4 regions of the Massilia sp. SYSU DXS3249 genome follow, and region 4 is predicted to be linked to each of the others. Evidence: predicted binding sites of a transcription regulator. Region 4 holds the regulator's gene; each other region holds the start of a gene.

Region 1 (7,848 bases), on a different contig from region 4:
CTGGCGCCCCCGCTGCGCTCGCATTTTCTCTACATGGTGCAAAAGGAACGCTGAGCGCTTCTTTCCGGGAATCGCACATGTACAAAACGCGTGGAGTCAGGACTCCACGCGTTTCAGGCAGCCGCCCAGCCGCACGGCCGGGACATGGCCGCACTCTCAATACACTTCTGGGTTCGGGTCAGTCCGTTCCATCTCGAGCGAGGCCGCCAGCAGCCCCAGGCGCGCCACGACGCCGTAGACATAGAACCGGTTCGGCGCCGCCGTTCCCGGCTTGGCCTTCAAATCCGGCACCGCATGCTGCTGCGCAAAAGCGAGCGGCACGTATTGCGAGCCCGGCGCATTCAGGTTCTGGTCGACGCCGCGCTCGGCATGCACGCGGTAGAAGCCGCCGACCACATAGCGGTCGATCATGTACACCACCGGTTCCGCCACCGCGTCGTCGATGTTCTCGAACGTCGGCACGCCTTCCTGCACGATGAGGTCGGTCACGGCAAGACCGTCCTTCACGACCGACATCTTTTCGCGCTGCTTGAGCGTCAGGTCGCGCACTTCGCTCGCGTCCTTGATCGTCATGATGCCCATGCCGTAGGTACCGGCATCCGGTTTCACGATCACGAAGGGTTTTTGATCCTTCATGCCGTATTCCTTGTACTTCTTCTTGATCTTCGAGAGCAGTGCCGAGACGGCGTCGGCCAGCGCCTCGGTGCCCTGGTCGTGGGCCAGGTCGACCTCGCTGACCTTGGCGTGCAGCGGGTTCACCATCCACGGGTCGATGTCGATCAGCTTGCCGAACTTCTTCGCCACCTCGTCGAACGCCTTGAAGTGGTTGCTCTTGCGGCGCAGCGCCCAGCCGGCGTGGACCGGCGGCAACAGCGACTGCTCGTGGATGTTTTCCAGGATGGACGGGATGCCGGCCGACAGGTCGTTGTTCAGCAGGATCGTGCATGGATCGAAGTCGGCCAGGCCGAGGCGGCGTCCGTTCGGCGAGCGCACCAGCGGCTCGACGACCAGCATGTTCCCGTCCGGCAGCGCCAGCGGGGTCGGCTGGGTGACCTCCGGCGACAGCGAACCGAGGCGCACGTGCAGGCCAGTCTGGCGGAAGATCTGCATCAGGCGCGCCACGTTCTGCAGGTATTGCGGGTTGCGCGGCTGCGTTTCCGGAATCAGGAGCAGGTTGCGCGCGTCCGGGCAGTACTTGTCGATGGCGGCCATGGCTGCCTGCACGGTCAGCGGCAGCATTTCGGTCCCCAGGTTGTTGAAGCCGCCCGGGAACAGGTTGGTATCTACCGGCGCCAGCTTGTAGCCGGCATTGCGCAGGTCGACCGAGCAATAGAAGGGCGGCGTGTGTTCCTGCCACTCGAGGCGGAACCAGCGCTCGATGGCCGGGGTGGCGTCGAGGATTTTCTTTTCTAAGTCGAGCAGCGGGCCGGTCAGGGCGGTAGCGAGGTGCGGAACCATGAAAGTGGGTGTCCTTGTTAAGCTCTTTGAAGCGGACTTCTTGTCAATGAGGCCCCTTATCTTGGGGCAATACTCTCCATTTTAAAGGCTTATGTTGCAGTGCAAGGAAAATGGAAGAAACATTATGCCGATAAGGTAAAACAAAAAGGCGCCCGCAGGCGCCTTTTTGCATTCATGCCCCAGCAGGGAGCGCTCAAGCGTGGTACGCCCTTTCGCCGTGGCTGGTCAGGTCCAAGCCCTCGCGTTCCTGCTCTTCCGGCACGCGCAGGCCGATGGTGATGTCGACCAGCTTGAAGACGACATACGCGATCAGGGCCGACCAGACGATCGTCACGCCCACCGCCTGGGCCTGCACCCAGACCTGATGGCCGATCGAATACACGTCGGCGGAAGGCTTGTTCGTCACGTAGTCCCAGATGCCCTGCCCGCCCAGCTGGGGCGCCGCGAACACGCCCGTCAGCAGCGCGCCGACGATGCCGCCGACGCCGTGCACACCGAACACATCGAGCGAATCGTCCACGCGCAGCATGCGCTTGAGGCCGTTCACGCCCCACAGGCAGACGATGCCGCCCACCAGGCCGATGACGAGCCCGCCCATCGGGCCGACGAAGCCGGCGGCCGGGGTGATCGCGACCAGGCCCGACACCGCACCCGAGGCGCCGCCCAGCATCGACGGCTTGCCCTTGGTAACCCACTCGCCCAAGGTCCAGGCGACGGTGGCGCCGGCGGTAGCCAGCAGGGTGTTGATGAAGGCGAGCGCGGCGATGTCGCCCGCTTCCAGGGCCGAGCCGGCATTGAAGCCGAACCAGCCCACCCACAGCAGCGAAGCGCCGATCATGGTCATCGTCATCGAGTGCGGCGCCATCGATTCGCGGCCGTAGCCGACGCGCTTGCCGATCACATAGGCGCCGACCAGGCCGGCCACGGCGGCGTTGATGTGCACCACGGTGCCGCCCGCGAAGTCGAGCGCGCCCTTCTGCCACAACCAGCCGGCATCGGCCGTGACGGTGGCCAGCGTGGCCGCGTCGGTGATCGCATCCGGGCCGGCCCAGAACCAGACCATGTGCGCCACCGGCAGGTAGCCGAAGGTGAACCACAGCACGATGAACACCAGCACGGCCGAGAACTTGGCGCGCTCGGCGAAGGCGCCGACGATCAGGCTGCAGGTAATGGCGGCGAAGGTGCCCTGGAAGGCGACGAAGATGAACTCCGGAATCATCGTCTCCTTGCTGAAGGTGGCGGCCATGCTGAAGACGCCGGCGGCCGGATCGTAGATCCCGTTCAGGAAGGCACGGTCGAAGCCGCCGATGAAGGGGCTGCCGCCGGTGAAGGCCAGCGAATAGCCGTACAGGCACCACAGCACGATGACGACCGAGAAGATCATGAAGATCTGCAGCAGCACCGACAGCATATTCTTGGCGCGCACCAGGCCGCCGTAGAACAGCGCCAGGCCCGGGATCGACATCATGATCACGAGCAGCGTGGCGACGAACATCCAGGCGGTGTCGCCCTTGTTGATGGCGGGCGCGGCCAGTGCGGGCAGCGACAGTCCAAGCGCCAGGACGGCGCCGAGGATTTTGGTGATGGTTCGATTCATTGCGCTCCCCTTACAGTGCGTCGTTGCCGGTCTCGCCGGTACGGATACGGATGACCTGGATGAGGTCGGACACGAAGATCTTGCCGTCGCCGATCTTGCCGGTGCGGGCGGCGCCCTGGATGGCGTCGATGACCTGGTCGACGATGGCATCGTCGACCGCCGCCTCGATCCGGATTTTCGGAAGGAAGTCGACCACATACTCGGCTCCGCGGTAGAGCTCGGTATGGCCCTTCTGGCGGCCGAAGCCCTTGACTTCGGTCACCGTCATGCCCTGCACGTTAATGTCGGACAGCGCCTCGCGCACTTCATCGAGCTTGAAGGGCTTGATAATGGCGGTAATCAGTTTCATCGCATTGCCTCTTTCAGAAAGTTTTTGATACGGACACCACGGCCGCCGACTTGCCCAGGTTGCGGCCCTGCGGGCTCAGGTAGGCGTCGGTGTCGGCCCGGATCCAGGCCAGCGAGACGCTGGCAAAGCCGAGGTCCTTCGTCAGCCCGACCTTGTAGTCGGTGTACGAGAGCGCGCCGTTGTTCTTCACGCGCTGGCGGCCGACGTGCAGGTTCAGCACCAGGCCTTCCATTACGGGCAGGTTCGCGCCCAGGTCCAGGTAGCCGCTCTGCTTGCTGTCGACCGTGCCGAACAGGTTCGTGGTCGAATGCGAATACTTCAGGTAGGCCGGGCCGATGCCGACCTGGCCGTACAGCTCGAAGGTGTTCGCGTTGGGATTGAGGTCGTTCGACGGATACCAGTAGTACAGGCCGCCGACGTCGTAGCTGATCGCTTCGCTCAGCTGGCCGCGCTTGCCCGCGTACAGGTCGACTTCCACGTTGCCGTCGCCGCCCAGGTCTTTCGTCCACTTGATGGTCGAGAGCCAGGTACCGGCATAGAAACCGCTGGGGTTGTGGGTATAGTCGGCCCCGCCCTGCAGCGCCGGGTCGAAGCGAGTCTGCGAGAGGCCGCGGTAGCGGTACTCGCTGGTCAGCGCCGCGTTGTACGCGAGCGCATGCTCTTCGACCGGCGCCTCCTGCGCCATTGCCACCCCGCTGCCCATCATTGCCAGCGCGAACGCTGCAGCCTTGCCTGCTACCTTGCCTGCTGTCTTGCTCTTCATGGTGAATCCCTTCGAAATGGAACAGATGGACGGATGGTTTACAATCTTGTTAAGGCGTTTATCTTCCTTTTAGCAGGATGCGTGCCAGCGCAACGGGACCATCCATGTGCTTGATTTCCGGCGCATTTGCCCCATTTCTGGTTTCAAACACCACAAATACGTGCGCGCCGGCCGCTCCACGCGGGGAAGCGCACCAAACCTGCCCATCGCGCACCACCCTGGTGCGCCGACCGGCATCACCAGGACGAACGGTATGAATAATTTCTTCAACGACTTGCAGGGCAAAATCAATCAGGCGATGGAAAGCGGGCCCGCCAAGGACATCGAACGCAACGTCAAGGCGATGATGACCCAGGGCTTTTCCAAGCTCGACCTGGTGACCCGCGAAGAATTCGACATCCAGGCCCAGGTGCTGGCCAAGACCCGCGCCAAGCTGGAAGCGCTCGAACTGCGCGTGGCCGAGCTGGAGGCGCGGCTGACCGCACATCCTCCTGCGGCAAGCCAGGCCAGGTCCGACAGCCCGCTGCCGGGCGCCACCGACCCGGCCGCGCCGCACGTCATCATCGACAAGCCCTGACCCGAAAACGGCATGCATGCACGGGAGACGCGAACCATGAATGCAGCCGACCAACTGACGAGAATGCCGCCACCGCAGGCGGTCTCGCTCGACGTCCTGCGCGAGAAGTATGCGAAAGGCGATGAAACCTCCATTGCCGACGTGCGCCGCCGTGTGGCGAACGCGCTGGCCGCGCTGGAACCGCTCGAGCGCCGCGAGGAACTCGCCGCGCGCTTCCTCTGGGCCCAGGAACAGGGTTTTGTAGCCGGCGGGCGCATCAACTCCGCCGCCGGCCTGAACATCAAGGCCACCCTCATCAACTGTTTCGTGCAGCCGGTCGGCGATTCCGTCACCGGTTGCGACGACGGCCTGCCCGGCATCTACACGGCACTCGCGGAAGCGGCCGAAACGATGCGCCGCGGCGGCGGCGTCGGCTACGATTTTTCCGCCATCCGGCCGATGGGCGCCGTGGTGCGCGGCACCCGCTCGCGCGCGTCCGGCCCGGTCTCGTACATGGAACTGTTCGACGCCTCGTGCAAGACGGTGGAATCGGCCGGCGCGCGGCGCGGGGCCCAAATGGGGGTGCTGCGCATCGACCATCCCGATATCGAACGCTTCATCGCCGCCAAGGACGCCGGCGGCCTGTCGAACTTCAATATCTCGGTCGGCGTCAGCGACGCCTTCATGCACGCGCTCGAGGACGACGCGCCCTTCGAGCTGGTGCACCGCGCCGAGCCCGGCGAAGAGCACATCGCTGCCGGCGCCCACCAGCGCGAGGACGGCCTGTGGGTCTACCGCAGCGTGCGCGCCCGTGCGCTGTGGGACCGCATCATGGCCTCGACCTACGACCACGCCGAGCCGGGCGTGCTCTTCATCGACCGCATGAACGGCGAGAACAACCTCTGGTATTGCGAGCAGCTGCGCGCGACCAATCCCTGCGGCGAGCAGCCGCTGCCCGCCTACGGCTGCTGCGACCTGGGTTCCCTCAACCTGACCGCCTTCGTCGACAACCCGTTCGGCGCAGGTGCGCGCTTCAACTTCGAGCGCATGCGCGAGGTGGCGGCGGTCGCGGTGCGCATGCTCGACCTCGTGCTCGATGCAACCGAATGGCCCTTGCCGCAACAGGCCGCCGAGGCGCGCGCCAAGCGCCGCATCGGGCTCGGCTTCCTGGGCCTGGGCAGCACCCTCGTCATGCTCGGGCTGCGCTACGACGCCGGCGAAGGCCGGGCGCTGGCCGCGCGCATCGCCGAAACCCTGCGCGATGCGGCCTATGCGGCCTCGATCGAACTGGCGCGCGAAAAAGGTCCCTTCCCCCTGTTCGATGCGGCGCGCTACCTGGAGGGCCGCTTCGTGGCGCGCCTGCCCGACAGCCTGCGCGAAGCAATCCGCCTGCACGGCATCCGCAACTCGCACCTGCTGTCGATCGCGCCGACCGGCACCATCTCGCTGGCCTTTGCCGACAATGCCTCGAACGGCATCGAACCGGCCTACTCCTGGACCTACCAGCGCAGGAAGCGCATGCCCGACGACTCGATGCGCGCCTACGAGGTCGAGGACCACGCCTGGCGCCTGTACCGCAGGCAGCATCCGGACGCCAGCCTGGACGCCCTGCCGCCGCATTTCGTCACGGCCCTGCAGATGCGCGCCGACGACCATTTGCGCATGCTGGAGGCGGTGCAGCCCTTCATCGACACCTCGATCTCGAAAACGGTCAACGTGCCGGCCGACTATCCCTACGACGATTTCCGCGGCCTGTATTTGGAAGCCTGGCGCGCCGGCCTGAAGGGGCTGGCGACCTATCGCCCGAACACGGTGCTGGGCAGCGTGCTGGGCGCGACGCCCGTCCCTGACAGCCCATCCACCCCGGACGACGACCCGCTGCGCAAGCGCTTCGAGGGCCGTCCGCTGGGCGAACTCGAATCGGTCACCTCGAAGGTCGAGTACTCGACCCAGGAAGGCCGCCGCACCTTTTATCTGACGGTCAGCTTCATCCGCGTCGAAGGCGTGCACGAGGGCGTGCCGGTGACGATCGAGCGCCCGTTCGAGTTCTTCATGCCCGCCGGCCAGCGCACCGAAGGCCAGCAATGGATCACCTCGTCGATGCGCCTGCTGTCGATGCTGGCGCGCGCCGGCGGGCCGATCGCCAAGGCCCTGGCCGACATGCGCGACGTGGTCTGGGAAAAAGGCCCGGTGCGCTGCGGCCACTTGACGCGCGAGGACGGCGTGCGGGTGCCGGTCTTCCACGACTCGGAAGCGGCCGCCGTCGGCTTCATGCTGCAGCGTATCCTCATCAACCGCGGCTTCCTCGACGCCCAGGGCAATGGGGTGCCGGTGCCGCAACTGGCGCGCCAGCTGGCGGCCCGCGCCGCGGCCATGGACACCGCACCCGCCCTCGACCCGGCCATGCCTCAGGCCGCCCCGCTGGTAGCCAGCACTGTCGCCTCGGCCGCCAAGTGCCCCGAATGCGGCGCGCGGGCGCTGCGCAAGGCCGAAGGCTGTACGCGCTGCGACAACTGCCAATATGTAGGGGAATGCGGCTGACGCGTCGATCCACGGTGCCCGTGCAGTGATAACATCATGCACATCCGGTAACAGGGCACGACACGAATGACGACCGCACACCTCTCCTGCGCACCCGGCGACGGCATCAACGAAGACCTCATCCGGGTGTTCCGGCAGGACGGGCTGACCGACCTCCTCGTGCTCGACGGTGCCACCTCGGTGGCGGACGCGGACTATATCGACTGCCAGCAGGGCGACGTTGCCTGGTTCACCCACGCCTTCGCCGACGCGCTGGCGCAGGAAATCGCCCCGGATGTGGCCCAGGCCCAGGCTGTGCACCGCGCCATCGAGACGGTGCGCCAGTCCTGGCTGGCCGCCGCCGGCGGGCGCGCCGTTCCCCTGTACGCCCATCCGCTGGCAGCCATGACCTGGATCCGCATCCGCCACCTCGGCGATCATGCGAGCCTCTCGCTCTACTGCCTCGGCGACTGCAAGGTCTTCGCCGTGCAGGCCGACGGCGCCGTGGCCGACCTCGATCCGTACGTGAATCCGTACGAGGACGTGCTGCAGGAAGCCTTGGCGGCCCTGACGCGCGAGGGCGTCCTTGACCCGGACCTGCGCCG
Region 2 (7,848 bases), on a different contig from region 4:
TGAACTCGCCGGCGCCGAGGAACTGCTTGTGCTGCCAGCCGTAGGCGTCGTAGTAGGCCGCCATGCGCGGGAACCACTGGGCGATCTCGAACAGATCGTTCTTGTCGTCGAACTTCTCGTAGCCCGAGCGGCCGCCGAGCACCTTCTGCTCGTTGATCTTGTAGTTCCACTCGACGTTGAACGAGAAGCGCTGGCCCGGCTTCAGGGGCTGCGGCAGGTCGATGCGCATCATCGTGCGGTTGATCACGTGCGGCAGGTTGCGGCCGTTCGCCTTGACCGAGGTGATGTTGAAGCCGCCGTCGAAGGTCAAGCCTTCGAAGGTCGTGCGCAGGGCGTCGAACTTCATGCCTTCTTCCGGGCTGCGCGGCTTGGCCCAAGCCTCGCGCGAGACCGAGGTGGCCGACATGCGCGCGTCCGAGTTCGGGCGGTAGATGTTCTGGTCCAGCTGCAGCCAGAGGTAGTTCAGCGTGTCGGGGGAGTTGTTGTGATACGTGATCGTCTCGGCGCCGCGGATCGCGCGGTTCGCTTCGTCGAGCGTGGCGCGGATCGTGTAGTCGGCGCGCTGCTGCCAGTAGGCGTGGCCCGGCGCGCCGGAAGCGGTGCGGATGGTAGTCGCGGTCGGCAGCAGCTCGTCGAGCTGGCGGAATTTGTCGTCGAACGGGTCGGCCGCGAATGCGGACATGGTAAGGCAAAGCCCTGCCAGAGCGATTGGCAAACGTATCATTTGTCCCCTGATTTTTTTAGATGGATTAGAAGAAAGTATTCTAATGGCATCTTTCAGGGGCGCCCCGGGCGGATTTGTAAAAAACCTGATACATGGTGCATGGCGACGCGGCCGGCCAACAGCCGACGCGCGCGCCATGCAAAGAACCTTACTCTGCCCGCTTGAACGGCACGTCCGACGACCCCGCCACGATCCGCCCGCCATCGCCCTCCATGCGCAGTTCCAGCTCGCGCGAAAGCACGAACAGCACCGTCGGCGAAGCCGCGTGCAGGGGCTCCCAGGCGTCGGGGCGCAGGGCGATCATCAGCTGGCCGTCGCGGCGCGCGATCATGAAGTCGCCCAGTTGCCGGGTGGTGTAACGGCCGGCGAGTTTTTCCTGGTCCGCTGCCGGCAGCGCCACCGCCTCGCGCAGCTTCGTCTGGTAGGTCGGCCACTTGTACTCGAAGGCGACCGCGCGCGCGATGGCGCCGGCCAGCGGGCCGCCGTTGGCGCCGTTGGTCATCACGACCACGCCGTCGCCGCCTTCCTTACCGTTGCCGGCATAGGCAAACAGCGTGTTCTGGTAGCCCATGTTGCTGCCGCCGTGGGCAAAGGTCAGCGTGGCGCCGCTGCCGTCGACGTTCACGCCGAGGGCGTAGCCGTTCTTGACCGGCTGCAGCATGGTGCGCGCCATCGCGGGCGAGAGCACGCCCTTGCCGCCGCCGAGGCTGCGCTGCAGGTCGATGGCGAAGCGGGCAACGTCGCTCGGGGTCGTCCACATGCCGGCCGCCGCCAGTTCCGGATAGGTGTAGGGGCCGCCGGCATAGGGCTTGCCGCTGCCGTCGTGCGGCAGGGCGGCGCGCGCCAGCGAAGCCGCCGGCAGCGGCTGGGCGAAGCTGCTGTCCTTCATGCCGATCGGCTTTAACACCGTGTCCGTGAGCAGCACGTCGAAAGGCTGCCTGCTGCGGTCGATCAGGGCCTGCTGGACGACGCTGTAGCCGCCGCCGGAATAGCGGAAGGCGACGCCAGGCGGCGCATCGACGCGCACCGGTTTCGTATTCGCCGGGCCGGCGCCGTCGAGCACCTGCACCAGGGTCGGCACCGGTTTGCCGGCGGCGTAGCCGGGGAAGCCCGACACGCTGGTGCCCGCGGTATGCGACAGCAGCTGGCGCAGGCTGACTTTCGCGTCGCCGTTCGCGCCTTGCGGGAGTTTCCACGAGGTGAGGAGGGTGTTGACGTCGGTGTCGAGGTCGAGCTTTCCTTCCTGCGCCAGGCGCAGGGTCGCCATCGCGGTGACCGGCTTGGTGATCGAGGCGGCCTGGAACAGGGTGTCGGCGGTGACGGCCGGGCCGCCGGCGTGGGTGACGCCGTAGCCCTGCGCCCAGGCGATCTTGCCGCCGCGGATGACGGCGATGCTCACGCCGGGCACGTTCAGGCGGCGCATCTCGTCGGCCAGCGTGCGCGTGGATTCCTGGCCGGCCAGCGCGACGGGCTGGCGCAGTCCGCGTTCGATGCGGGCGATGTCGTCGTTCGTCGCGGCGAAGGCGGGCAATGTCATGGCGGCGGCGAATACTGCGGCGGCATGTGCCAGCGTGTTCAAGGCAGGGCGCGGGGCAAGGTGGGATAACGCAGCTTCTGGGACATTGCTTCCTCCGAAATGTTTTATCGATAATTTGTTATTTGCGAGAAATATTTTATCGTTAACATTCGGTCACTAGTCATTTTATATTTCTTGAAACAAACACATCATTTCGTGACTAGTTTATAACTCGGCAATGCATCCTGCGGCTCTTAGTCAGGCGTTTCCTCACGCCTTCTTCCGGCTCGCCAGGACCAGCCCTGCCAGCCCGACCGACAGGATGGCGACGGTCCCTGGTTCCGGCACGCCTTCCTGCTCCGCCGGCAGTACCGGGGTAGTCCGGATGGCGGCGCCGGCGCCCGGCGTGGAGGCGCGGCTGTCCTGATAGAGATGATCGTGGGGGGAACGAAGGGCATGCGCCCCGGCGCTTTTCGCAGCCAGGCTGGTTGCCGACAGGTCGACTCCATAAAAACCTTGCAAAGCTGTCGGCAGGGTGGGGATGGTTTCGGCTGGCGCAGCCTCGTACAGGGACTGCTTGATCGATTCGGTGACCTGGACGCCAGCGTCGGCGCCATCTTGCCCGATACTGGCGGCATGTGCGCAGGGGCAGGACAATGCTGTGGCCGCAACCAGCCATGCCAAGGCGGTCTTCATGTGGGCTCCTTCAGATTTTTTTTGAGTTATGTATCCCTTTCCTTTGAGAAGCACATTCCGTGCCGCAACTTTAATTCCTTTAGGAATCAATAAGTTGGTGAGCGAGGTAGCAGCGGAAGGCTGCCCACTGTAAAAAATACCGACAGCCGGCAGCCTCGCTCCTAAGCCATCAGTTGCAGGTCGAGAGCCCGTTCCGCCAGCCAGACCAGCGCCACCAGGGCGATGCAGACCGACCCGCCGCTCATCACCACGCGCCGATAGAACTGGCCGCGGCGCAATCCGAAGGCCAGCGGCAGGAACACGGCCACGATGGCCAGCTGCCCCAGTTCCACGCCCACATTGAAACCGACGAGCGACAGCACCAGCGCATCTTGCGGCAAGCCGAGGTCGGCCAGTACGCTGGCGAAGCCGAAACCATGGATCAGGCCGAATCCGAATGCGACGAGTGCGCGCCAGCGGTGGTACAGGGGCCACAGGTTGTTCAGGGCAGCCAGGATCACGGACGCCGCGATTGCCGATTCGACCAGGCGCGAGGGCAGGGACAGTGCGCCCAACACCGCCAGGCTCAGGGTCAGCGAGTGCGCCAGGGTGAAGGCGGTCACGATCTTGAGGACGTCGATCGCCGAGGCCTTGAGCGTGTCGCGCCCTTGCCATTGGCCGTCGCGCCGCACCAGCACGGCCGGCAGCAGCAGGGACAGCAGGAACAGGATGTGGTCGAAGCCGATCCAGATATGCCAGACGCCGTGGCGCACATAGTCCACGAATTGACGCCATTTTCCCGGCTGGGAGACGGACAGCGTTTGTTGGCGGGAATCGGGCGCGAAGATCGCGGCGCCGGTGACCGGACCGTGCGTCAGCCGCAGCAGGCCCTTGTGCTGGGGATCGATGTCGAACAGCAGGCTGTAGCTGATCGCCAGCGCACTGACCGGCGCTTCGCAGGCACCCTGCAGGCGCAGCACGGAATAGGCGCCGTCGGTGTGATGGTCGATCAGCTGTTCGGTCACCCGCAGCAGGCAGGGCTTGCCCTCGCTGGCCAGTTGCAGGCGCGCCAGCGCGTAGGCGGCAATCGCCTCGTGCCGCGCACGTATCTCGTCCCAGGTCAGGGCGGCGTCGCCGTCGGCATCGATGCCGACGGCCATCTCGAGGTCGCGCAGGGCGATGTCCCACTGGCCCTCGATCTTTTCCTCCTTCACGTCCAGCGCGAGGTAGCTGTCGCTGGCCTTGTGTGCCTGCGCCGGCAGCATGCCCGTGCACAGCAGCGCCAGCAGCGCCAGCAGGTGTGTCCAGCGCGCCTTCATGCCTTGCCCTCCAGGCGCGCCACGGTCGCGGCGATGGTGGCGTCTTCGATCCGGCTGCGCGTCAGCCAGGTATGCACCAGGGCGCGCGCCTCGCGGTCGCCGCTGGCCGCAGCCGCTTCGGCCAGGATGCGCAGGTCGGCCGGTTCCTTCTGCACCGCCCAGTTCAGCTTGGCCAGGCGCACGGCGGCAGCGGCATCGCCGCGCAGCGCCAGTTCGAAGCGCGCCTGTTCGCGCTGGTGCACGTTGTCGTTGCGCCGTATGGCCGCATCGAAGCGCGCCGCCAGCAGGCCAATCGCCTGCTTCGCTTCCGGCATGCCGGCGCTTTTCAATGCAATCGCATAGCGCAGCAGCAGCGCGTCGGCCGCGGTGTTGTTTTTCAGGAGGCGCATGACCTCCGCCGCGCGCCCGGCGTCGAGCAGGAAATCGGCATAGGCGGCGAGCAGGTAGCTGTCGGCCGGGTCGAGGGCCAGGGCTTCGCGGAAATGGGCATCGGCCGCCGCGCCACGGCCCAGGCGCGCGGCCATTTCGCCGAGCAGGGTGGCGACCCACACGCGGATCGCGGGCGGATCGCCGGGACGCGCCGCATAGGCCTGCAACAGGCGTTCGTAGCTGGCGCCGGCCTCGCCGCTGACGCTGCCGACGTTGGACAGGCAGGTCTGCACCACCAGTTGCGGCGCGCGCGAATACAGGCGCATGCAGCTCGCACGCGCGCCTGCGAAGTCGCCCGTGATGAGCTGGACGGTGGCGCGCGTCAGCCAGGCCTGGCTGTTGTCGCTGTCGCGCGCCAGCACCTGGTCGAGGTCGGCCAGCGCGGCGCCGAACTGGTGGGTGCTCTGGCGCAGCGTTGCGCGCAGCACGAGCACGGATGAAGGCGGCTGCGCTTGCGACCACCAGGGCGCGAGGGCCGCCTGGGCGTAGCCGAGGTAGCGCGGATCGCCGTCGCGCCGGCTTTGTTCGATGTAGCGCTGGGCCAGCATGGTGGCCTGGCCCAGGTCGCCCGGGTTGGCATTGGCGGCCGCGCGCAGGCGCTGCAGGTCGCGCCGCGCGGGACCTGCGCCGCCCGGCAGGCGCTCGAGCACCTGGGCGCCGCTGGCGGGGATGTAGGGGGCCGCGCCTGCGCTCGCGAGGGCGCAGGTGCAGGCGAAAGCAGCAATGATCTTGCCGAGCATGAGGGCTCCGGAAGAAAAAAGGGCACGCGGGACGGCGCACCGTCCCGCGCAGGAGGACTCACCATCCCTCGCGGGACGGGAGCGTTCAGGTCACCGGTTGCGGCTCGGTATCCTCGGGCTTGGTCTCGGTGATGGCGTCGATCTCGACCGGCTCGTTGGTATCGAGCATGGAGGAGACCATGCTGGCCACGTAGGCAAAGAACGAGTCGCCGGACGCCACGGGTGGCGGCGTCGGCGTCATGTTCGCCGGCGGCTGGGGCACGGGCGGCTTGTCGCCGGCGTCGCCGCCGCAGGCCGACAGGGCCAGCGCCGTGCAGAGCGCGGCCGTGGCGAGCAGGCCGCGCCTGGGGCGGGAGAGGAGTCGGTTTGGCATGGCGCTCTCCTTACTGGTTGCCCGGCAGCGGCGTGTTCAGGTACGGGAAGGCCGCCTTGAAGCTGTTGGCATCCTTGCGCACGCCGTCGGTCAGCGGCAGGGCCCCGGCAGGCGCGTCGGACGGCTTGCAGCCCACGCCCAGCGCATCGTTGGTGCCCGTCAGGACGCACAGCGCACCCATCGCCACCCGCAGGGCCACGTCGGTGACGTCGTCGGCCGGACGGCGTCCGTTCGGGAAGCCCGCATTGTCGCCGGCGGCCACGCCGAGCGGGTTCTGCGATGCCTGCGGCGTCGGCGCGATGCTGGTGTTCAGGCGCAGCATTTCGGAGGCGATCACGTTCTTCGGCCGGTTCACGCCGGGCAGGCCCTGCAGGAAGGCCGCCACCAGGTCGGTACGCGGGAAATTGGTCGGCGCCTTGGCCGACGGGAACAGCGTCTCGACCACGGCCGGCAGCACCGGATTGGTCACGTACGGGAGAAACTGGACATCGCCGCTCGGCTTCGAGGTGTTGAAGCGGTCCTTGTCGTCCATGCCGATGATGACTTCGTTCACCAGCGGCATCCCGAGGCGCGACACCTGGGCCCAGGGGCCGCCTTCCTTGACCGCGTTGTTGATGCCCGAGGCCGGGTTCGGGTTGATCAGGCGGCCCTGGCGCATGCTGGCCGTGGTGTAGGCGCCGATCACCGGCTCGCCTTCCACCGCCACACAGCCGATCGGCAGCTCGAGCGCGATCGAACTGACGTTCTTGTTTTCGAGGTCGTTCTTGTTGCCGCCGGACTCGGCGCCAAGCGGGTTCAGGTTGAACAGGTCGAAGATCTTGCCGACCGCGATGTAGAACGGCTCCTTGCGCTGGCCGACGAACACGCGGCCGGTGCCGCAGCCGGGAATGGCGATGTCGTAGATGTGCTGGTTGGCATAGGTTTCGTAGCCACCGGCGCCGCCGAAGACCTTCTCGCCGATATTGTCGACCGGCTTGTCGAATTCGGTGGCGCCGTTGGCCCCGGCCAGGCGGGTGCGGGTGCCGGTGCGGCGGTCCCCCTTGACCATGTCGATGGTATAGGTTTCGCGCACGTTCAGCGAAGCGGGATTGACGCCGCTAATGGTCGAGGAATTGATCAGGGGGATCAGCACCTGCCTGCCGCCGATGTTCAGGGCGGTGCGCTTCGAGGTGTTCTTGAAGCGGATCTGGAAGGTGATGTCTTCCTTGGCATCGCCATTATTGTCGACGTGGATTTCGTACAGGGCGTTCTGGTCGAACTGGTAAAAGTTCGGGCCGCCTTGCGGATCCTGGAAAGGCGTGTAGTTCGCGATCATCGTCACGAAGCCGGCGCGGCCAGGCGCATAGCTGCGGAACATGTAGAAGTCCGTGCCGTCGACTTTCGGCGAATTTGTCAAAAATGGCGCTTCCCTGTGACTGGAAGCATGTACTGGGCCGGACAGCGCGGCGAGCGCGGTTCCAGTAAAAATAGCGGCCGCCCATAGGGATTTTGTTTGCATTTGCCTCATCTCGCTCTCCGGTTGACTACACAGTTTAATTTTTTATCATCTTGCAAATTTGATGATACTGATTGCTGTCCATACATGCCGCGCGATTGAATGAGCAGAGGAAAAATCCCGTATGCATGCAGGTTGCATCCGGATATACGTAGCCCGAGGCATATCGGATTCACATTTTTTTGTATCAATACGCCGGCCTGAACTGTGGTACTTTCTCACCCGACATGACAACCGCCACCACCATGCTTCCATTCGCAGGCGTCCATTGAGCGGCGCGACGACACCACCCGATCCAGCCCAGCTGCAGGTTTGGCTGCAGGCGGCCGCGCGCCATGACCGCGGCGCTTTTCGCTCGCTCTACGATGCCAGTTCCCCCAGGTTGTACGGCCTGGCCTTGCGCATTCTCGGACGGCGCGAGCTGGCGGAAGAGGTGGTGCAGGAAAGCTTCGTGGCGATCTGGCGCCATGCGGGCGAATACGAGAGCGCCTTGTCTGCGCCGATGACCTGGATGGCCACGATCGTGCGCAACCGCGCCTTCGACCTGTTGCGCCGTACGCGCAAGGAGGCCGCCAGC
Region 3 (7,848 bases), on a different contig from region 4:
GCCTTTGGCGGCGCGCGCGGCCGTACCGACGTGCCGAAGATCGTCGACTGGTACATGGAAAACAAGATCAACATCGACGACCTGATCACCCACCACCTGCCGCTCGACCGCATCAACGAAGGGTTCGATCTGATGAAGTCGGGCGAGTCGATCCGCTCGGTCGTCGTTTACTGATCCACTGCCGTATTTCGCCGCCTGTTCCGCAAAACGGCCCGTCTGTCGCACGGCGCGGGCGGGCGGCGTTCCCTTCTTCTACAGTGCCTCCATTGCCATTCACGCCATGGAGGACATCATGCAGCAGACCCGCTTTCCTTTCGCATCCCGCACGATCAAACACGCACTGCTGCTGAGCGCCGCCGCTGCCGCCTGCGCCGCGCCGCTGCTGGCCGTCCACGCGTCGCCGCCGGGCGACGGCCTGGAACAGGTGCGCAACATGCATCGCTTCGAGAACGGCGAGCCCTACGCCCTGGTGCGTGGCGGCGCGCGCGGCGACCTGCGCGTCGGGAACCGGGTCAGCAGCGCTGACATGGACGAGATCAAGGACAGCGTGCGCGGCGAATTCTTCTGGTTCCGCAAGGACGGCAAGGAATACATCGTGCAGGACGCGGCCACCCTGGAACGCGTGCGCAACGCCTGGGCCCCGGTCGACAAACTGGGCGCCGAGATGGGCAAGCACGGCGAGGAAATGGGCCGCCACGGCAAGACGATGGGCTCCTTCGGTACCGACATGGCGCTGGCCGCCGTGACCCTGAACCGCACCAAGATGGAAGCCATCGGCAAGAAGATGGAGGAAGCCGGCAAGCCGATGGAGGCGGTCGGCAAGAAGATGGAAGTGCTGGGCAAGCAGATGGAGGCGGAGCACGCGATTGCCGACCGGGCGACGCGCGGCATCATCGCCGAGTCGCTCGCGAACGGGACGGCGCGGCCGGCGCCACGGCGCGGGTGATCGTTCTTGTGGGGTGGACGGGTTCCCCGTCCACCCTACGGTTTACTTCTGTCCCTTCACGAACTCTTCCATCACCGCCTTGCGCAGCAGGCTTGGGGGCACCAGCCCCTGCGCCAGCACGAAGTCGTTGAACTTCCGGCGGTCGAAGCGGCTGCCGAGGGCGACTTCGGCGGCCTGGCGCGTCTCCATCAATCGCTGGTAGCCGTAGAAGTAGGAAGTGGCCTGGCCCGGCGCGCGGAAGGTGTAGCGCTGCACCTCTTGCGTCGCCATGCCTTCGGACAGGCCGACGTCCTGCATCAGGAAGGCCTTCACGCCCTCTGGCGTTATTTCCCCCAGGTTGACCATCGGGTCGAGGAAGGCGCGCGCCGCGCGCATGCCGCGCGCCTGCAGGGCGAACAGCTGGCCGTCGAGCGGCTCGTAGGGCTGCATTTCCGCTTCCGCATACAGCGCCCAGCCTTCGACGTTGACGCTGTTGAAGGCGAACACCGCGCGCGCGGTGGAGACGCCGGTCTCGATCATCTTCGCGAACTGCATCTCATGGCCCGGGCGCGCCTCGTGCGCCGTGATCGACCAGGTGCCGGCCTGGTGGGTGAAGTCGTCGAACACCAGGCGCTTGCCGCTGGCGTCGGGCGGCATGCCGGTGGTGAGCACGAACTCGCCGTACTCGCCGGTATTGCCGATCAGGCGCGGTGGGCTCATGTGCGGAGCCGGCTGGGCCGCATTCTCGGCCATCGTCGCCAGGCGGATCACGGCTTTACGCTCCGGAAGGGTCACCACGTTGTGCGTGCGCGCCGCCGCTTCCAGCGCCGCCAGGCGCTCGGCGTACAGCGGCATCACCTGTTCGGTCGGGATCTGCTGCTTCTTGATCTCGGCCATGACGACGCGGTAGTCGCTGTCCTTGAAACCGCGCTCGCGGGCGATCAGGTTGGCGGTGATCTGCATCTGGTTGCGGATTTCCGCGAACGAGGTCAGCGACTTGGCGATCAGCTCCTGCGGGCTGATGTCGACCCCGAAGTTCTTCAGGTTGTCCGCATAGACTTCCGGCGGCAGGCGGTGGTCTGCGCGTGCGCGCGGCAGCATCTCGGTCTTCATGCGCGCGTTATACGCGGTGAGCTGCTTCTCCAGCACGTCGAAGCGGCTCTCCCAGCCTTTCAGCTCGCTCTTGGCCAGCAGCTCGCGCATGCCTTTCAATAGCGTCGGGCCGTCGTTGAGCGCCTGCTCGACCTCGCCCTTGTAGGGGCCGAGCAGGTTCTTGTTCGCTTTCAGGCGTTCCTGCAGGCGCTCCTGCGCCAGTTCCGTCACCGGCCGGTAGCCCTTGGCCAGCCCCGCGTACTTGTCGAGCCGCGCCAGCAGCGCCTGCTGGCGCGCTTTCGGGATGCGCGGGTCGAGCGTCGAGCGCACCACGCCGAACATCATGCGCGTCAGGTCGAGGTAGGGCATGAAGTACTTGCGCTCGAGGGCGCTCGAGGTGAGCTGGTCCTGGGCCTTGTCGATCAGGATCTGCAGGTCCTGCTTGACCTTGCTGTCGGTTTCCACGCGCAGGCGCTTTTGCAGTTCGGCGATGGCGGCGCGCATGTCGCGGTTGGTCGCCTCGAACTGGTCGCGCGACAGGTCGACGATCTGCTCGTCATAGCCTTCCACACCGAGGTTGCTGGCGCTTTCGGGCGAGTACTTGGCGAGGACGTTGAGCAGGACCTTGGCATTCGTATTGCTCTTCGTGACCCAGGCCGGCTCGGCGGCAGCGGCGGGCAGGGACAGGGCGGCAACGATCAGGCCGCTCAATAAGGTGCGGGCGAAAGGACGGGCGGGCAGCATTCGATTCCTTTTTAGTTAAAGAGGCTTTATTTAGCTAGTTCCGTATTTACTTCCGAAAAACCGAAGTAACTCATCGGGAATTGCATGTTTTTACGTAGCAATACCTAAGTAGAATCATGACCAATAATTCTTTGTTAATCAATGAAAGAGAGCGAAATGAACGAGATATTGGCGTCGGCAATGCTGCAGTTTTCCCTGCTGTTCGACGGCAGCATGGGCTGGGCGATTCTGGTCCTGGCTTTGTCGGTGCGGCTGGTGTTATTGCCGCTGACCCTGCGCCTGTCGCGCGGCATGCTGGCGAACCAGCAGAAAATCCAGCAATTGCAACCGCAGGTCGACGCCATCAAGGCGCGGCTCGCCGATAATCCGAAAGAGATGTTCGCGGCCATCTCGGCTTTATACAAGGCGAACGGCGCGCGCATCATGGATCGGTCCAGCCTGACCGGGCTGCTGGTGCAGTTGCCGGTCTTCGGCCTGCTCTACAAGGCAATCGGCAGCGCCGGTTCGGGAAGCGGTCCCTTCCTGTGGATGAAAAGCCTGGCCACGCCGGACGCCGCGCTGACCGCCATCGTCCTCCTGCTCACCGCCGTCTCGGCATATTACTTCCCTTCGGCGGCCGGCGGCCCGGCGCTGTTCATGATCGTGGTGCAGGTGCTGGTAACCGCCTTCATCCTGTGGAAACTGTCGGCGGCCATGGGCCTGTACTGGCTGGCCTCGTCAGCGGTTGGCGCCGTCCAGACCTTTGTTGTGCGCCACGAACGCCGCCGCATGGCCGCTGTGACGGCTGCCTGATCAGCGCACCGTCTTGCGGCGCAGGCTGGCCGCGCCCAGCAGGCCGATGCCCAGCAGGGCCAGCGAACCCGGCTCGGGAATGTCGGCGCGGCGGATCTGGCCCACTGCGCCGGTGCAGTCGATGCCGACCGTCCAGCCGCACTCGGCGCCCGGCATGCCCTCGTCGCTGTTGGCGTCGAGGACCGTGAAGCGATTACCGGTCGAGCTCATCATGAAATGGTGCTGGGTGTTATTCGCGTAGATATACCCGCTCAAAAAACCGCCCTTGTCGAAGCTCAGTTCCATTTCGAGGAATCCGAGCTGGTTATCGAATCCTTTTTGCCAGGAATAGCGCATTTCTTCGGACACGCCGGGAAAGGCATAGTGCAGACCGAGGAGGCCGGAACCAGGAAGCGGGGTTTCGAAATCGAAATCCTGCTGGAAGACGTAGCTGAATGCGCCGCTGTCTATCGTGCTCTGCTCGAATTCAAGTTGCAGGGTAATGCCGCGCGGCGTTTCGTTATTCAACGCGCGCCATTCGTAGATGACACCGGCCTGGCTGACAAGCGGGAGCAGGCAAAGGCTCAGGGCGGCGAGGCACGATTTGACATTCATTGTTGGTCTCCTGGATTTGACACTTGAATCTATGCAAGTTTCAAGCCAACAATGTAAGTACTTGAACAGGAAGAGTTTGTTTCCTTTTTGAATGTTAAATGGAGTGCTCGATGTAAAGTGTACCGACAGTCATGCCGATGGCGGACGCCGCCGAAAACCGCGCTGTGTCACACTGGATTTCCGATTTCGCAGCAGGAGCAGAACATGGCAAACGACCAGCAGCAGACACAGCAAACGCAGGATCAGCAGCAAAGCCAGCAGAACGCGCAGCCCGCGGCCGGGCAGCAGCAGCCTGACCGCTCCAGTGATGACACGACGGACGGCCTGAAGGACAAGAAACCGGAAGACCTGACCCCGGAAGAATTGCGCCTGATGGCAGATACGATGCCAGGCGAAGGGCCGGGCGACTAAGACTGCACGGAACTGCTAAACGCCGCGCGGCTGCAGGGCAATCACCGCCATGCCCGCCAGCGCCAGCGCGGCGCCGGCCAGGTCCCAGCGGCTCAGTTCGATGCCGTCGACGAAGCGCAGCCACAGCAGGGCCACGGCGATGTACATGCCGCCGTAGGCCGCGTAGGTGCGGCCGGCCGCGGCCGGGTGCAGGGTCAGCAACCAGGCGAACAGGGCCAGCGACAGGGCGGCCGGCAGCAGCAGCCAGAGCGGCTTGCCTGCCTTCAGTACCAGCCAGGGCAGGTAGCAGCCGACGATTTCGGCCAGCGCCGTGAGGCCGAACAGGGCGGCGAGTTTGATCAGTTCAGGCATCGTGTTTCCGGATTGAAGGACAGGCGCAGCTTATCAAACCTTTGCCGCCGGCAAGGGGGAGGGCAGCCGCGCCAGGCGAACGATATTGCCTCGACAATATTTGTATGTCAGCATGAGGAATCACTTTCAGACGCCATCCCATGCTTCCATTCGCCCGCCTTGCCCTGTCGGCCGCCATGTTCGGCGCCGCAAGCCTTGCTTCCGCACAGACCCCAGTCCCCGCCGCCACCGAACGCCCGGCCACCTCTTTCCCCTACACGCCCGGCCTGGACGTGAACGCGATGGACAGGAGCGCCGACCCCTGCGTCGATTTCTACCAGTACGCCTGCGGCGGCTGGATGAAGAACAATCCGGTGCCGGCCGACCAGGCGCGCTGGTCGGTCTACAGCAAGCTGGCGCAGGACAACCAGCGCTACCTGTGGGGCATCCTCGATGGCCTGGCGCGGCAGCGGGAAGGCCGCAACGCCGCCCAGCAAAAGATCGGCGATTACTTCGGCGCCTGCATGGACGAGGGCGCGATCGCGCAGCGCGGCGGCGCCCCGTTAAAGCCCTGGCTGGACCAGATCGATGCGATGCAGTCGAAGCGCGAATTGCCGCGCCTGCTGGCCGCGCTGCAACTGACCTTGTCGAGCGAGGACTTCTTCTTCGGCTTCACGTCGAACCAGGACTTCGGCGACTCGACCCGCGTGATCGCCTTTGCCGGCGGCGGCGGCCTGGGCCTGCCGGACCGTGACTATTACCTCAAGACGGATGCGCGCTCGAAAGTCATCCGGGCCAAGTACCTGGCCCACATGGCGACCATGTTCCGCCTGGCCGGCGAGTCGCCGCGGGTGGCGAAGCGTTCGGCGACGACCGTGATGCGCATCGAGACGGCATTGGCGCGCGCCACCCTGACCCGGGTCGAGAAGCGCGATCCCTATAAACTGTTCAACAAGGTCGACATGAAGCGCCTGCAGCGGATGACGCCGGGCTTCGACTGGAACGCCTACCTGGCCGAGATCGGCCAGCCGGGCCTGGACACCGTCAACGTTACCGAGCCCAGGTTCTTCACGGCTTTTGCGCGCCAGCTGCGCACGAACGACCTGGCCGCCATCAAGACCTACCTGCGCTGGCATGTGCTGGAGGCCATGGCGCCGGCCCTGTCGCCGCAGTTCGACGAGCCGCATTTCGCCTTCTTCAGCAAGACCCTGCGCGGCATCGAGCGCCAGCAGCCGCGCTGGAAGCGCTGCGTGCAGATGGTCGACCACCAATTGGGCGAAGCGCTGGGCCAGGAATTCGTCAGCCGCACATTCTCGCCGGAACTCAAAGCCAAGGCCTTGCACATGACGCGCCAGGTGGAAGAGGCGATGGCGAAGGACATCGACTCGCTGGACTGGATGAGCCAGTCGACCAAGGAGCGTGCGCGCGAAAAGCTCGACGCCATCGTCAACAAGATTGGCTATCCGGACACCTGGCGCGACTACAGCGCGTATGAAGTGCGTGCCAACGACTTCGCCGGCAACGTCGTGCGCGGCACGCTGTTCGAGAACCGGCGCCAGCTGGCCAAGATCGGCAAGCCGCTCGACCGCAGCGAATGGCTGATGAGCCCGCCGACGGTGAACGCCTATTTCAACCCGCAGATGAACGACATCAATTTCCCGGCAGGCGTGCTGCAAGCGCCGCTGTTCGACCCGAAGATGGACGACGCGCCGAACTACGGCAACACCGGCGGCACCATCGGCCACGAACTGACCCACGCCTTCGACGACGAGGGCCGCCAGTTCGATGCGAAAGGGAATTTGAAGGATTGGTGGACCAAGAAGGACGGCCAGGCCTTCAACGAGCGCGCCCAGTGCATCGCCGACCAGTATGCCGGCTACACGGTGGTGGACGACATCAAGATCAACAGCAAGCTGACCCTGGGCGAGGACGTGGCGGACCTGGGCGGCCTGATCCTCGGCTGGATGGCCTGGAAGACGCAGATGGCGAGCATGCCCCAGCAGGCCCAGCCGAAGCGCGACAGCCTGACCCCGGAGCAGCGTTTCTTCGTCGGCTACGCACAATGGGCCTGCGAAAACGACCGCCCGGAAAACCTGCGCGTGACGGCTGTGACCGATCCCCACTCGCCGGGCAAGTACCGGGTCAATGGCGTCGTCATCAACATGCCGGAGTTCGAGCAGGCCTTCCAGTGCAAGAAGGGCCAGCCCATGGTGGCGGCCAAGCGCTGCCGCGTCTGGTAACGAGCTCCTGACGTGAAAATGCCGCCCGGAAGGCCGGGCGGCATGGAGTAAAAGCAGACGGGCAGGCCGCCGGCGGCACTGCTTAGTGCTGGTTGATCTTGCCGCGCCATGCACCCGTTTCCGAGCCGCGCTTTTCCAGCATTTCCTTGTAGTTCGACAGGTTCGAACGGGTTTCCATGCGCACGGCGCCGAGGGCGTCGCCGATGGCTTCCAGCACGCCTTCAGGCTGGTAGTCCATCTGCAGCGTGACGCGGGTGACCGTGTCGGAAATCTTGTGGAAGGTCACCACGCCGGCGTTGTGCACGCCGCCGATGCTGCGCCAGGCGATGCGCTTGTCCGGAATCTGCTCGGTGATTTCCGCGTCCCACTCTTTGTCTTCACCGGCCACATTGGCTTTCCAGTGCAGGCGCTTGTCGTCGAGCTGGCGAATTTCTTTCACGCTCTTCATGAACTGCGGGAAGTCTTCGAACTGGGTGAACTGGTTGTAGGCAGTGCGAACCGGCACGTTGACCTCGATCGATTCGATGACCGACGACTCGCCATTCGAGTTACCTTTTTGCTTCATTTTTTTCGACAGCATCATTCCGCCGACTGCGAGTGCGGCGACAGTAACCACGCGATTTAGCATCATGTGTCTCTCCTTTGGCAATGTTGACCTGTACGCTTTAAAACAAAAGGCCCGACCCGGAGCGCGTACAGGCCCGAGGGCTTGAAAATGGT
Region 4 (7,848 bases):
CCGACGGTCAGCCGGTGAACCTGCTGTTCTTCCTGCTGATCCCGGATCACGTGACCCAGCAGCACCTGGAAATCCTGTCCGAGATCGCGGAACTCTTCTCGGATGAGGCGATCCGCACGGCGCTGGCCACCGATCCCGATCCGCGCTCGGTGCACGAACGTATTATCAACTGGCAACCCAGCTTGCAAGCCATGGGTTAAACTGGGGGGCGTTCCCCCCACTTGGCCATCCCCATGCTGCAGACTCCGCTTACCATCCAACGGTTATACGACGATAACCGCGACGACCTGCAACTCGGCTGGTTCGCCGGCTTTCCCGGCGGCGAGCGGCTGATCTCGGGCGACGTCGCCTCGGCCGCCGACCAGGTCGGCCACCTGAACCTGATCCACCCTGGGCGCATCCAGGTCTTCGGACACCAGGAACTGAATTACTACCACCGCCTCAAGTCGAGTTCGCGCAGCCACGTCATCGGCGAACTGATCGGCGGCGGCCCGCCTGCGCTCATCATCGCGCAGGGCCTGGAAACCCCGCCCGACATCCTCGCCATCTGCGACGAGCAGAACATCCCCCTGTTTTCGACCCCGCTGCCGGCAGCCCAAGTCATTGACTTCCTGCGGGTCTATTTGTCGAAAAAACTTGCCCAGCGCGTCATCATGCACGGCGTCTTCATGGACGTGCTGGGCGTGGGCGTGCTCATTACCGGCGACTCGGGCCTGGGCAAAAGCGAGCTGGGGCTGGAACTGATTTCGCGCTCGCACGGCCTGGTGGCCGACGACGCCGTCGAATTCTCGCGCATCGCGCCGAACATGATCGAGGGCCGCTGCCCGCCCCTGCTGCAAAACCTGCTCGAGGTGCGCGGACTGGGCCTGCTCGACATCAAGGCGATCTTCGGCGAGACGGCGGTGCGCCGCAAGATGCGCCTGAAACTCATCGTGCACCTGGTCAAGCGCGGCGTGCTCGACGAGGAAGTCGAGCGCCTGCCCTTCCACTTCCCGACCGAGGAAGTGCTGGGCCTGCCGATCCGCAAGGTCGTCATCCCCGTCGCCGCCGGCCGCAACATCGCCGTGCTGCTCGAAGCCGCGGTGCGCAACACGATCCTGCAACTGCGCGGCATCGATACGCTGCAGGAGTTCATGGAGCGGCAACGACAGGCCATGAGCGCAGATTGATGTAGGGTGGTCGGCTCCACCCGGGCAGCTGAATCATCGCTCACGTTGACGCCGCCCACGCGTTCAACCGGCCCCGGATACGTCGCGCCGCTTCACACGTGCGTTGAACGCGTGGGCGGCGCAAGCGCCAGGGGTGATCACGCACCCGGGTGAAGCCGACCACCCTACGTCGCTCACGCCGCACAAGTCCACCCATTCCACAAGCGTCCCCAAGCGCAGCGGCCGCATCCCCCTTCAACTCGCGCCATCGGAACGTATTGACGCCGAACCCGCCCTTTGCCAGCAAAGGTGGCCGCGACAAGCAGATACGGTTGCGGTATCATCGGGGCATGCACATCGTCCTCATCACCGGTATTTCCGGCTCGGGTAAATCCGTTGCCCTGAACGTCCTGGAAGACGCAGGCTACTACTGCGTCGACAACCTGCCGCCGGGCCTGCTGCCCCATGTCGTGAAGGCGGTGTCGGGCCAGGGAACGGCCAAGCTGGCGGTCGCGGTCGATGCCCGCTCCTCGGATTCGCTGGTCGAGTTGCCGCTGACGGTGCGCGAGCTGAAAGAGCAAGGGCACCAGTTGAAGGTGATGTTCCTGACCTCGAGCACCCATTCGCTGGTGGCGCGCTTTTCCGAAACGCGCCGCAGCCACCCGCTGTCGCACGAGCTGCGCCCGGGCGAAAACCCGGCCTCGCGCCGTACCCTGATCGAATGCATCGCCGAAGAGCGCGAGCGCCTGGCGCCGATCGAGCAGCTCGGCCACGTGATCGACACCTCCGAAGCCTCGGCCAACAAGCTGCGCGGCTGGATCAAGGAGCTGGCCGAGGTGCAGCATGCGCCGCTGACGCTGTTCTTCGAGTCCTTCGCCTTCAAGGTCGGCGTGCCCCTCGACGCCGACTTCGTGTTCGACGTGCGCGCGATCCCGAACCCCTATTACGACCACACGCTGCGCCCGCTCACCGGCAGGGACGCCCCCGTGATCGCCTTCCTCGACGCCCAGCCGAGCGCCGGCGAAATGCTGAACGATATCCGCCAGTTCGTCGAAAAATGGCTGCCTTCGTTCAAAACGGACAACCGCAGCTACCTGACGGTCGCCGTCGGCTGCACCGGCGGGCAGCACCGCTCGGTGTACATGGCCGAGCGCCTGGCGGCCTACTTCGGCGAGACCGAGCGCGTGGTGCTGCGGCACCGCGAGCAGTCGTTCTGATGTGAATTTGTAGGGTGGGCACTTGTGCCCACCCTACGATACGGCGCCTCAGTCCAGATTCCGCAGCGGATGCGCATACGCCGGCCACACCGGCTCGAAGAAGCGCTCCACCATCCCAGGCGTGACCTCGTCCAGCGTCGGCGGATTCCACTTCGGCGCATTGTCCTTGTCGATTACCAGCGCGCGCACGCCTTCCAGCACTTCGCCGTGCTCGAAATTGCGGCGCACCAGCGAGCGTTCCATCCGCAGGCAGTCGGCCACGCCGAGCGAGGCGCCGCGCACCAGCATCTCGTGCGTCACGCACATCAGCAGCGGCGAACGCTGGCGCATGGCGGCCAGGGCCTTCTGCGCGAACGGGCTGTCGTCGGTTGCCAGGGAGGCCATGATCGCCGGCACCGAACCGGCGCCGAAATGCGTGTCGACCGCGGCACGCGCCGTTTCCAAGGGGCTCTGCCCTACACCGGCCTTGAGCGGCGCGGCAAAGGCGCGGATCGCTTCGGCCAGCTGTGCACCCGGCGTCGCCTCGACCAGCGCGTTCAGCTCGCCCAGCTTCTCGCCAGGGACGAACACGTCCGCCAGCCCGACATACAGGGCGTCGGCCGCGCCGATGGTCAATCCCGTCAGCCCCAGGTAATTGCCCAGCTGGCCAGGCGCGTGCGACAGGAAATGGCTGCCGCCGACGTCCGGGAACAGGCCGATGTTCACTTCCGGCATCGCCATCTTGATGCGGTCGGTGACGATGCGCAGGCCCGTATCCGGCCCGCCCTGGGCGATGCCCATGCCGCCGCCCATGACGACCCCATCCATGATCGAGATGTAGGGTTTCGGATAGAAATGGATCAGGTGGTTGAGCGCATACTCTTCCGTGAAGAAATCTTCCAGCAGCGCGCTGCCGCCGGTCGGGGTCGCCGTGCCGGCGTCGTGGAAGAAACGGATGTCGCCGCCCGCGCACAGGGCTTTTTCGCTGCTGCTGGTGAGCACGACGGCAGCGACCGCCGGGTCGTCGCGCCAGGCCAGCAGGGTCTCGGTCAGGCGCCGCACCATGGCGAGCGAGAGCGAATTGAGGGCTTTGGGGCGGTCGAGGGTGATCACGCCGGTGCCGTTGGCAACGCGGGTCAGGACATGGTCGGTCATGGTGAATAGGGTTATGGGAAAGACATGCATTCTACCCAAGCCCGTGCGCGGCGTGCCGCCAAAATGAAAAGGGCGCCCTCCAGGCGCCCTCGTTCAGACGGTGCTTAATGCCGATCAGACAGCAACAGCCTCTCCGCCTTCAGGACGGCGCTTGAGCGCCTCGTGACTATGATTTTGCAGCATCGATTTGTATTTCATCACCTGGCGATCCAGCCTGTCCATCAACAGGTCGATCGCGGCATACAGGTCTTGCGCCACACTTTCCACGTGTACAGTCTTGCCGGACATGCGCAAGTTGATCTCGGCTTTCTGCCTTTTGTCTTTTTCGGTGAGATTGTCGATCGCAAGGATCACATGGGAATCGATCACTTGATCGAAATGGCGGGTGATGCGTTCCAGCTTGTTCTGTACGTATTCACGGATGGCGGGGGTGACATCGAGGTGGTGACCGCTGATAGTGAGATTCATACACACTCCTTTGAAAGAGGAGCGGCGGCCGGTCGCGCAGGTAGCGCGTGGCTGCCGCTGTTACAAGGATTTGCGGAGACTGACTGGAGGAATCTTGAGTGCCTCGCGGTATTTTGCAACCGTGCGGCGCGCGATGACCATTCCTTGTTCACCGAGCATTTCCGCGATCTTGCTGTCGGATAATGGGTTCCTGGGGTCCTCTGCTCCTGTCAGTTGCGCAATGAGCGCCCGAATCGCCGTCGACGAGGCTTCGCCCCCCGCTTCGGTGGCGACGTGGCTTCCGAAGAAATACTTCAGCTCAAACATGCCGTGCGGGGTCAGCATGAATTTTTGAGTTGTTACGCGAGAAATTGTGCTCTCGTGTAGGCCTAGTGTATCAGCTATCTCGCGAAGCACAAGGGGACGCATGGCAACCGCGCCATGGCTGAAAAAGTTGCGCTGACGCTCGACGATTGCCTGGGAAACACGCAGGATCGTGTCGAAGCGCTGGCGCATGTTCTTGATGAGCCACTTCGCTTCCTGCAGCTGCGCGCTCATCTGGCCCTCGCCCTTGCCCTGCTTGAGCAGGGCCGCGTAGACATTGTTGACGCGCAGGCGCGGCATGACTTCGTGGTTCAGCATCACGCTCCAGCCGGAGGCCGTCTTGCGGACGATAACGTCCGGAACCACGTAGTCCGAGGTGCTCGACGCAAAGGCCGCGCCCGGGTGCGGATTGCACTGGCGGATCACGGCCTGCGCTTCGCGCAGGTCTTCGTCGTCGCAGTCGAGCGCCTTTTTCAGCTTGTTGAATTCGCGCTGGGCGAACCAGCTCAGGTAACCCTCGACGATCTTCAAAGCCATGCGCCGCGTCACCAGCGGGACGCCGGGCATCTGCCGGATCTGCAAGGCCAGGCACTCGCTGGCGCTGCGCGCGCCGACGCCGACCGGATCGAGGCTCTGCACCAGCGCCAGCGCGCAGCGCAGCTCGTCCATCTCCACTTCCAGCTCCTCCGGCAGGCGGGCATGGATCTCGTCGAGCTGCTCTTCCAGGTAGCCGTTGTCGTCGATGGCGTCGATCACCAGTTCGGCCAGGGCGCGGTCGCGCGCGCTGACGGCGGTGACCCGGATCTGTTCCGACAGGTGCTCGCGCAGCGTGACGCCGATCGCGCCCAGCTGCGGCCGGCCGTCGTCGTCGCCCTCGCTGCCCGAGGCGCGCGGGGCGTCGCCCCAGTCGTCGGCCTCGCCGCGCTCGACGTCGCCGCCGCCGTCGAGCCCGTCGCCATTGTCCGCGGGCGCGGCGCTTTCTTCCTGCCCCGGCGCCGGCGCGTCGGGCTGCTGGGCCGGCGCATCGTTGATGGCGCCGTCGGCCAGCAGGCGCACGGAATTGTCGAGCGGGTCGTCGATCCGCTCGAGCAGCGGATTATCGGAGAGGATCTGCTCGATCTCCTGGTGCAGTTCGAGCGTGGACAACTGCAGCAGGCGGATCGACTGCTGAAGCTGCGGCGTGAGCGCCAGGTGCTGCGAAGTCCGGAGTTGCAGGGATTGTTTCATGGTGCGGCTGTTCGTTCCGTGGTCACATGCGGAAGTGTTCGCCGAGGTAGACGCGTCGTACCGACTCGTCGGCGATGATGTCGTCAGGGCGCCCGGAAGCCAGCACGGCGCCCTGGTTGATGATGTAGGCGCGGTCGCAGATGCCGAGCGTCTCGCGCACGTTGTGGTCGGTGATCAGGACGCCGATGCCGCGCTCCTTCAGGAAGCGCACGATGCGCTGGATCTCGATCACGGCGATCGGGTCGACACCTGCAAACGGTTCGTCGAGCAGCACGAAGCGCGGATTGGTCGCCAGCGCGCGCGCGATCTCCACGCGGCGGCGCTCGCCGCCCGACAGCGACAGCGCCGGGTTCTCGCGCAGCTTCTCGATCTGCAGTTCGGCCAGCAGGGAATCGAGGCGCTCGTTGATGGCGGCCTTGGTCAGCGACTTGCCGTTGTCGTCGCGCTGCAGCTCGAGCACGGCGCGGATGTTGTCCTCCACCGTCAGCTTGCGGAACACCGACGCTTCCTGCGGCAGGTAGGACAGGCCGAGCACCGCGCGGCGGTGGATCGGCAGGCTGGAAATGTCGGTGCCGTTGATTTCGATGGTGCCGGCGTCCGAGGGCACCAGGCCGACGATCATGTAGAACGAGGTCGTCTTGCCGGCGCCGTTCGGCCCGAGCAGGCCGACGACTTCGCCGCAGCCCACCTCGAGCGAGACGTCGCGCACCACCAGGCGCTTGCCGTAGCTCTTTTGCAGGCCCCGCACGACCAGGGTACTGCGGTTGTCGTGGTCATCCTTCATTATTTCTTTCCTGCTGGTGCCGGTGCCGGTGCCGCGGGCGTGGTGCCTGCGCGTGCAGTCGGCGCTGCCGCTGCGGGGGCTGCCGCGCCGGTGCGGCGCGGTGCGATGATCAGGGTGCCGCGGCCGCCGCCGGCCTTGGTCTGGCCGCTCGGGTCGTTGCGCACGGTCGCCACTTCGCGGCGGTTGTCGTAGGAGATGTAGGGGCCGACCAGTTCGTTCGTCATGCGCCCGTTTTCGAGCTCCTTCACGACCGCCTTCGAGAACAGCTTCACCAGTTCCTCGCGCTCCTCGTATTCGATGCGCTCGGCCTGGCCCTCGACCCACAGGTCGGGCCCGCCGTCGCGCTTCTGGCGGAAGGTCGCCACGCGGCCCGGATTCGAGGTCAGCGTCACGCTCATGTAGCCTTCGGGCGTTTCCTTGACCAGGGCGCGGTCGGACTTGAGCAGCAGCGTGCCGCGGGTGACGACGACGTTGCCGGTCAGGATGCGCGTCTGCGTGACTTCGTCCACGTCGAGCGAGTCGAATTCGACGACGGCCTGCTTGAGCGAGTCCGCCTTCTCGGCCGTGGCCGACAGCGACAGCAGCGAAAGGAAGGCGGCGGCAAGCAATTTTTTCATGTGTTCTCGTTCCTGTTATTGGGTGGGCGTGTTTTGGCGCGGCGGATAGACGATCTTCCCGCGCCCGCCGAGGTGCATCTTCTGGGTCGGGTTCACCGCATGCAAACCGACAGCGTCGACCGAGGAAGCGCCGAGCGTCATGCGTACCGGGCGGTTCGTCTTGACGATCTCGTCGTCGGCCAGCACGGTCAGCGCATCGGTCTGGGCGTGCAGCTTCTCGCTGGTCGGCGTGGCCGGGCGCAGGATGTCGACCTTGCCCATCAGTTCGACGCGGTTCTCGCCATGGAAGACCTGGCCGCGTTCGGCGTTCATCGTCATGCGCGGGCGGCCCGGCGCCATGCTCTCGACCACGGGCCGGGTCACTTCCGACATGTCCGGGCCTGGATGGTGCACCAGGCGCTCGCCGGACATGACGTAGCGCGGCGAGCCGGTCTCGGTCATGCGCACGAAACTGAAGTTCTCGACGATGTAGTCGGGTTCGTTGGCGGCATTGCCGCCGGCGACCGGGTCTTCCGACTGGATCGCCTGCAGCAGCCAGAAACTGCCAAAGGCGAAAAACACGGCGGTGAGCATCAGCCCCAGCGTGCGCCAGCGGTGCGCGGTGCGTTTGTTCACGTAGGTCGCCATGGTTCTTGTCTACTCACGCAAAATATGGCGCCAGCGCCTGCTCGTAGGTCCCCTGGGCGCGCATCACGAGGTCGCAGACCTCGCGCACGGCGCCGCGCCCGCCACCTGCTTTAGTGACGTAATGGGCGCGGTGCTGCACCTCGGGGTGGCCGGTCGGTACGGTGACGGCAAAGCCGACCTTGCTCAAGAGCGGCAGGTCGATCACGTCGTCGCCGATGTAGCCGCACTGCTCGGCGGCGAGCCCGGTCTGCGCCAGCAGTTCGGCGAACGCGATGCGCTTGTCGTGAAAACCCTGCCAGACGTGGGTGATGCCCAGGTCCTTT

What was found. The regulator sigma-54, encoded in region 4, starts transcription at its own class of promoters, with help from an activator protein. The targets are predictions, from matches to a motif close to TGGCANGNAANCTGCTTT.
Region 1: the regulator sigma-54 is predicted to act here: its motif matches at 4,237-4,254, upstream of ACWCIA_RS20980 (TorF family putative porin).
Region 2: the regulator sigma-54 is predicted to act here: its motif matches at 2,984-3,001, upstream of ACWCIA_RS18940 (PEP-CTERM sorting domain-containing protein).
Region 3: the regulator sigma-54 is predicted to act here: its motif matches at 4,178-4,195, upstream of ACWCIA_RS15245 (PEP-CTERM sorting domain-containing protein).

The regions. Positions count from the first base shown of each region.
Region 1 is NZ_JBSIPX010000023.1:66,406-74,253, forward strand. Features, by position in the region: gene ACWCIA_RS20960 (class I SAM-dependent methyltransferase) at 1-54, shown strand, start outside; gene gshA (glutamate--cysteine ligase) at 157-1,458, opposite strand; gene amt (ammonium transporter) at 1,652-3,055, opposite strand; gene glnK (P-II family nitrogen regulator) at 3,066-3,404, opposite strand; gene ACWCIA_RS20980 (TorF family putative porin) at 3,418-4,167, opposite strand; partial or broken gene ACWCIA_RS20985 (accessory factor UbiK family protein) at 4,421-4,645, shown strand; gene ACWCIA_RS20990 (adenosylcobalamin-dependent ribonucleoside-diphosphate reductase) at 4,781-7,264, shown strand; gene ACWCIA_RS20995 (protein phosphatase 2C domain-containing protein) at 7,331-7,848, shown strand, end outside.
Region 2 is NZ_JBSIPX010000018.1:66,242-74,089, reverse strand. Features, by position in the region: gene ACWCIA_RS18950 (M1 family metallopeptidase) at 1-682, opposite strand, end outside; gene ACWCIA_RS18945 (serine hydrolase domain-containing protein) at 873-2,303, opposite strand; gene ACWCIA_RS18940 (PEP-CTERM sorting domain-containing protein) at 2,511-2,936, opposite strand; gene ACWCIA_RS18935 (HupE/UreJ family protein) at 3,098-4,234, opposite strand; gene ACWCIA_RS18930 (hypothetical protein) at 4,231-5,403, opposite strand; gene ACWCIA_RS18925 (hypothetical protein) at 5,489-5,776, opposite strand; gene ACWCIA_RS18920 (DUF4331 domain-containing protein) at 5,787-7,274, opposite strand; gene ACWCIA_RS18915 (sigma-70 family RNA polymerase sigma factor) at 7,540-7,848, shown strand, end outside.
Region 3 is NZ_JBSIPX010000012.1:114,253-122,100, reverse strand. Features, by position in the region: gene ACWCIA_RS15265 (S-(hydroxymethyl)glutathione dehydrogenase/class III alcohol dehydrogenase) at 1-174, shown strand, start outside; gene ACWCIA_RS15260 (hypothetical protein) at 293-946, shown strand; gene ACWCIA_RS15255 (DUF885 domain-containing protein) at 989-2,761, opposite strand; gene yidC (membrane protein insertase YidC) at 2,918-3,553, shown strand; gene ACWCIA_RS15245 (PEP-CTERM sorting domain-containing protein) at 3,554-4,147, opposite strand; gene ACWCIA_RS15240 (hypothetical protein) at 4,352-4,558, shown strand; gene ACWCIA_RS15235 (YnfA family protein) at 4,574-4,909, opposite strand; gene ACWCIA_RS15230 (M13 family metallopeptidase) at 5,050-7,128, shown strand; gene ACWCIA_RS15225 (SRPBCC family protein) at 7,211-7,759, opposite strand.
Region 4 is NZ_JBSIPX010000011.1:144,814-152,661, forward strand. Features, by position in the region: gene ACWCIA_RS14525 (PTS sugar transporter subunit IIA) at 1-200, shown strand, start outside; gene hprK (HPr(Ser) kinase/phosphatase) at 234-1,169, shown strand; gene rapZ (RNase adapter RapZ) at 1,499-2,365, shown strand; gene ACWCIA_RS14540 (enoyl-CoA hydratase/isomerase family protein) at 2,414-3,499, opposite strand; gene hpf (ribosome hibernation-promoting factor, HPF/YfiA family) at 3,614-3,967, opposite strand; gene ACWCIA_RS14550 (RNA polymerase factor sigma-54) at 4,028-5,497, opposite strand; gene lptB (LPS export ABC transporter ATP-binding protein) at 5,520-6,281, opposite strand; gene lptA (lipopolysaccharide transport periplasmic protein LptA) at 6,281-6,898, opposite strand; gene lptC (LPS export ABC transporter periplasmic protein LptC) at 6,914-7,513, opposite strand; gene ACWCIA_RS14570 (KdsC family phosphatase) at 7,539-7,848, opposite strand, start outside.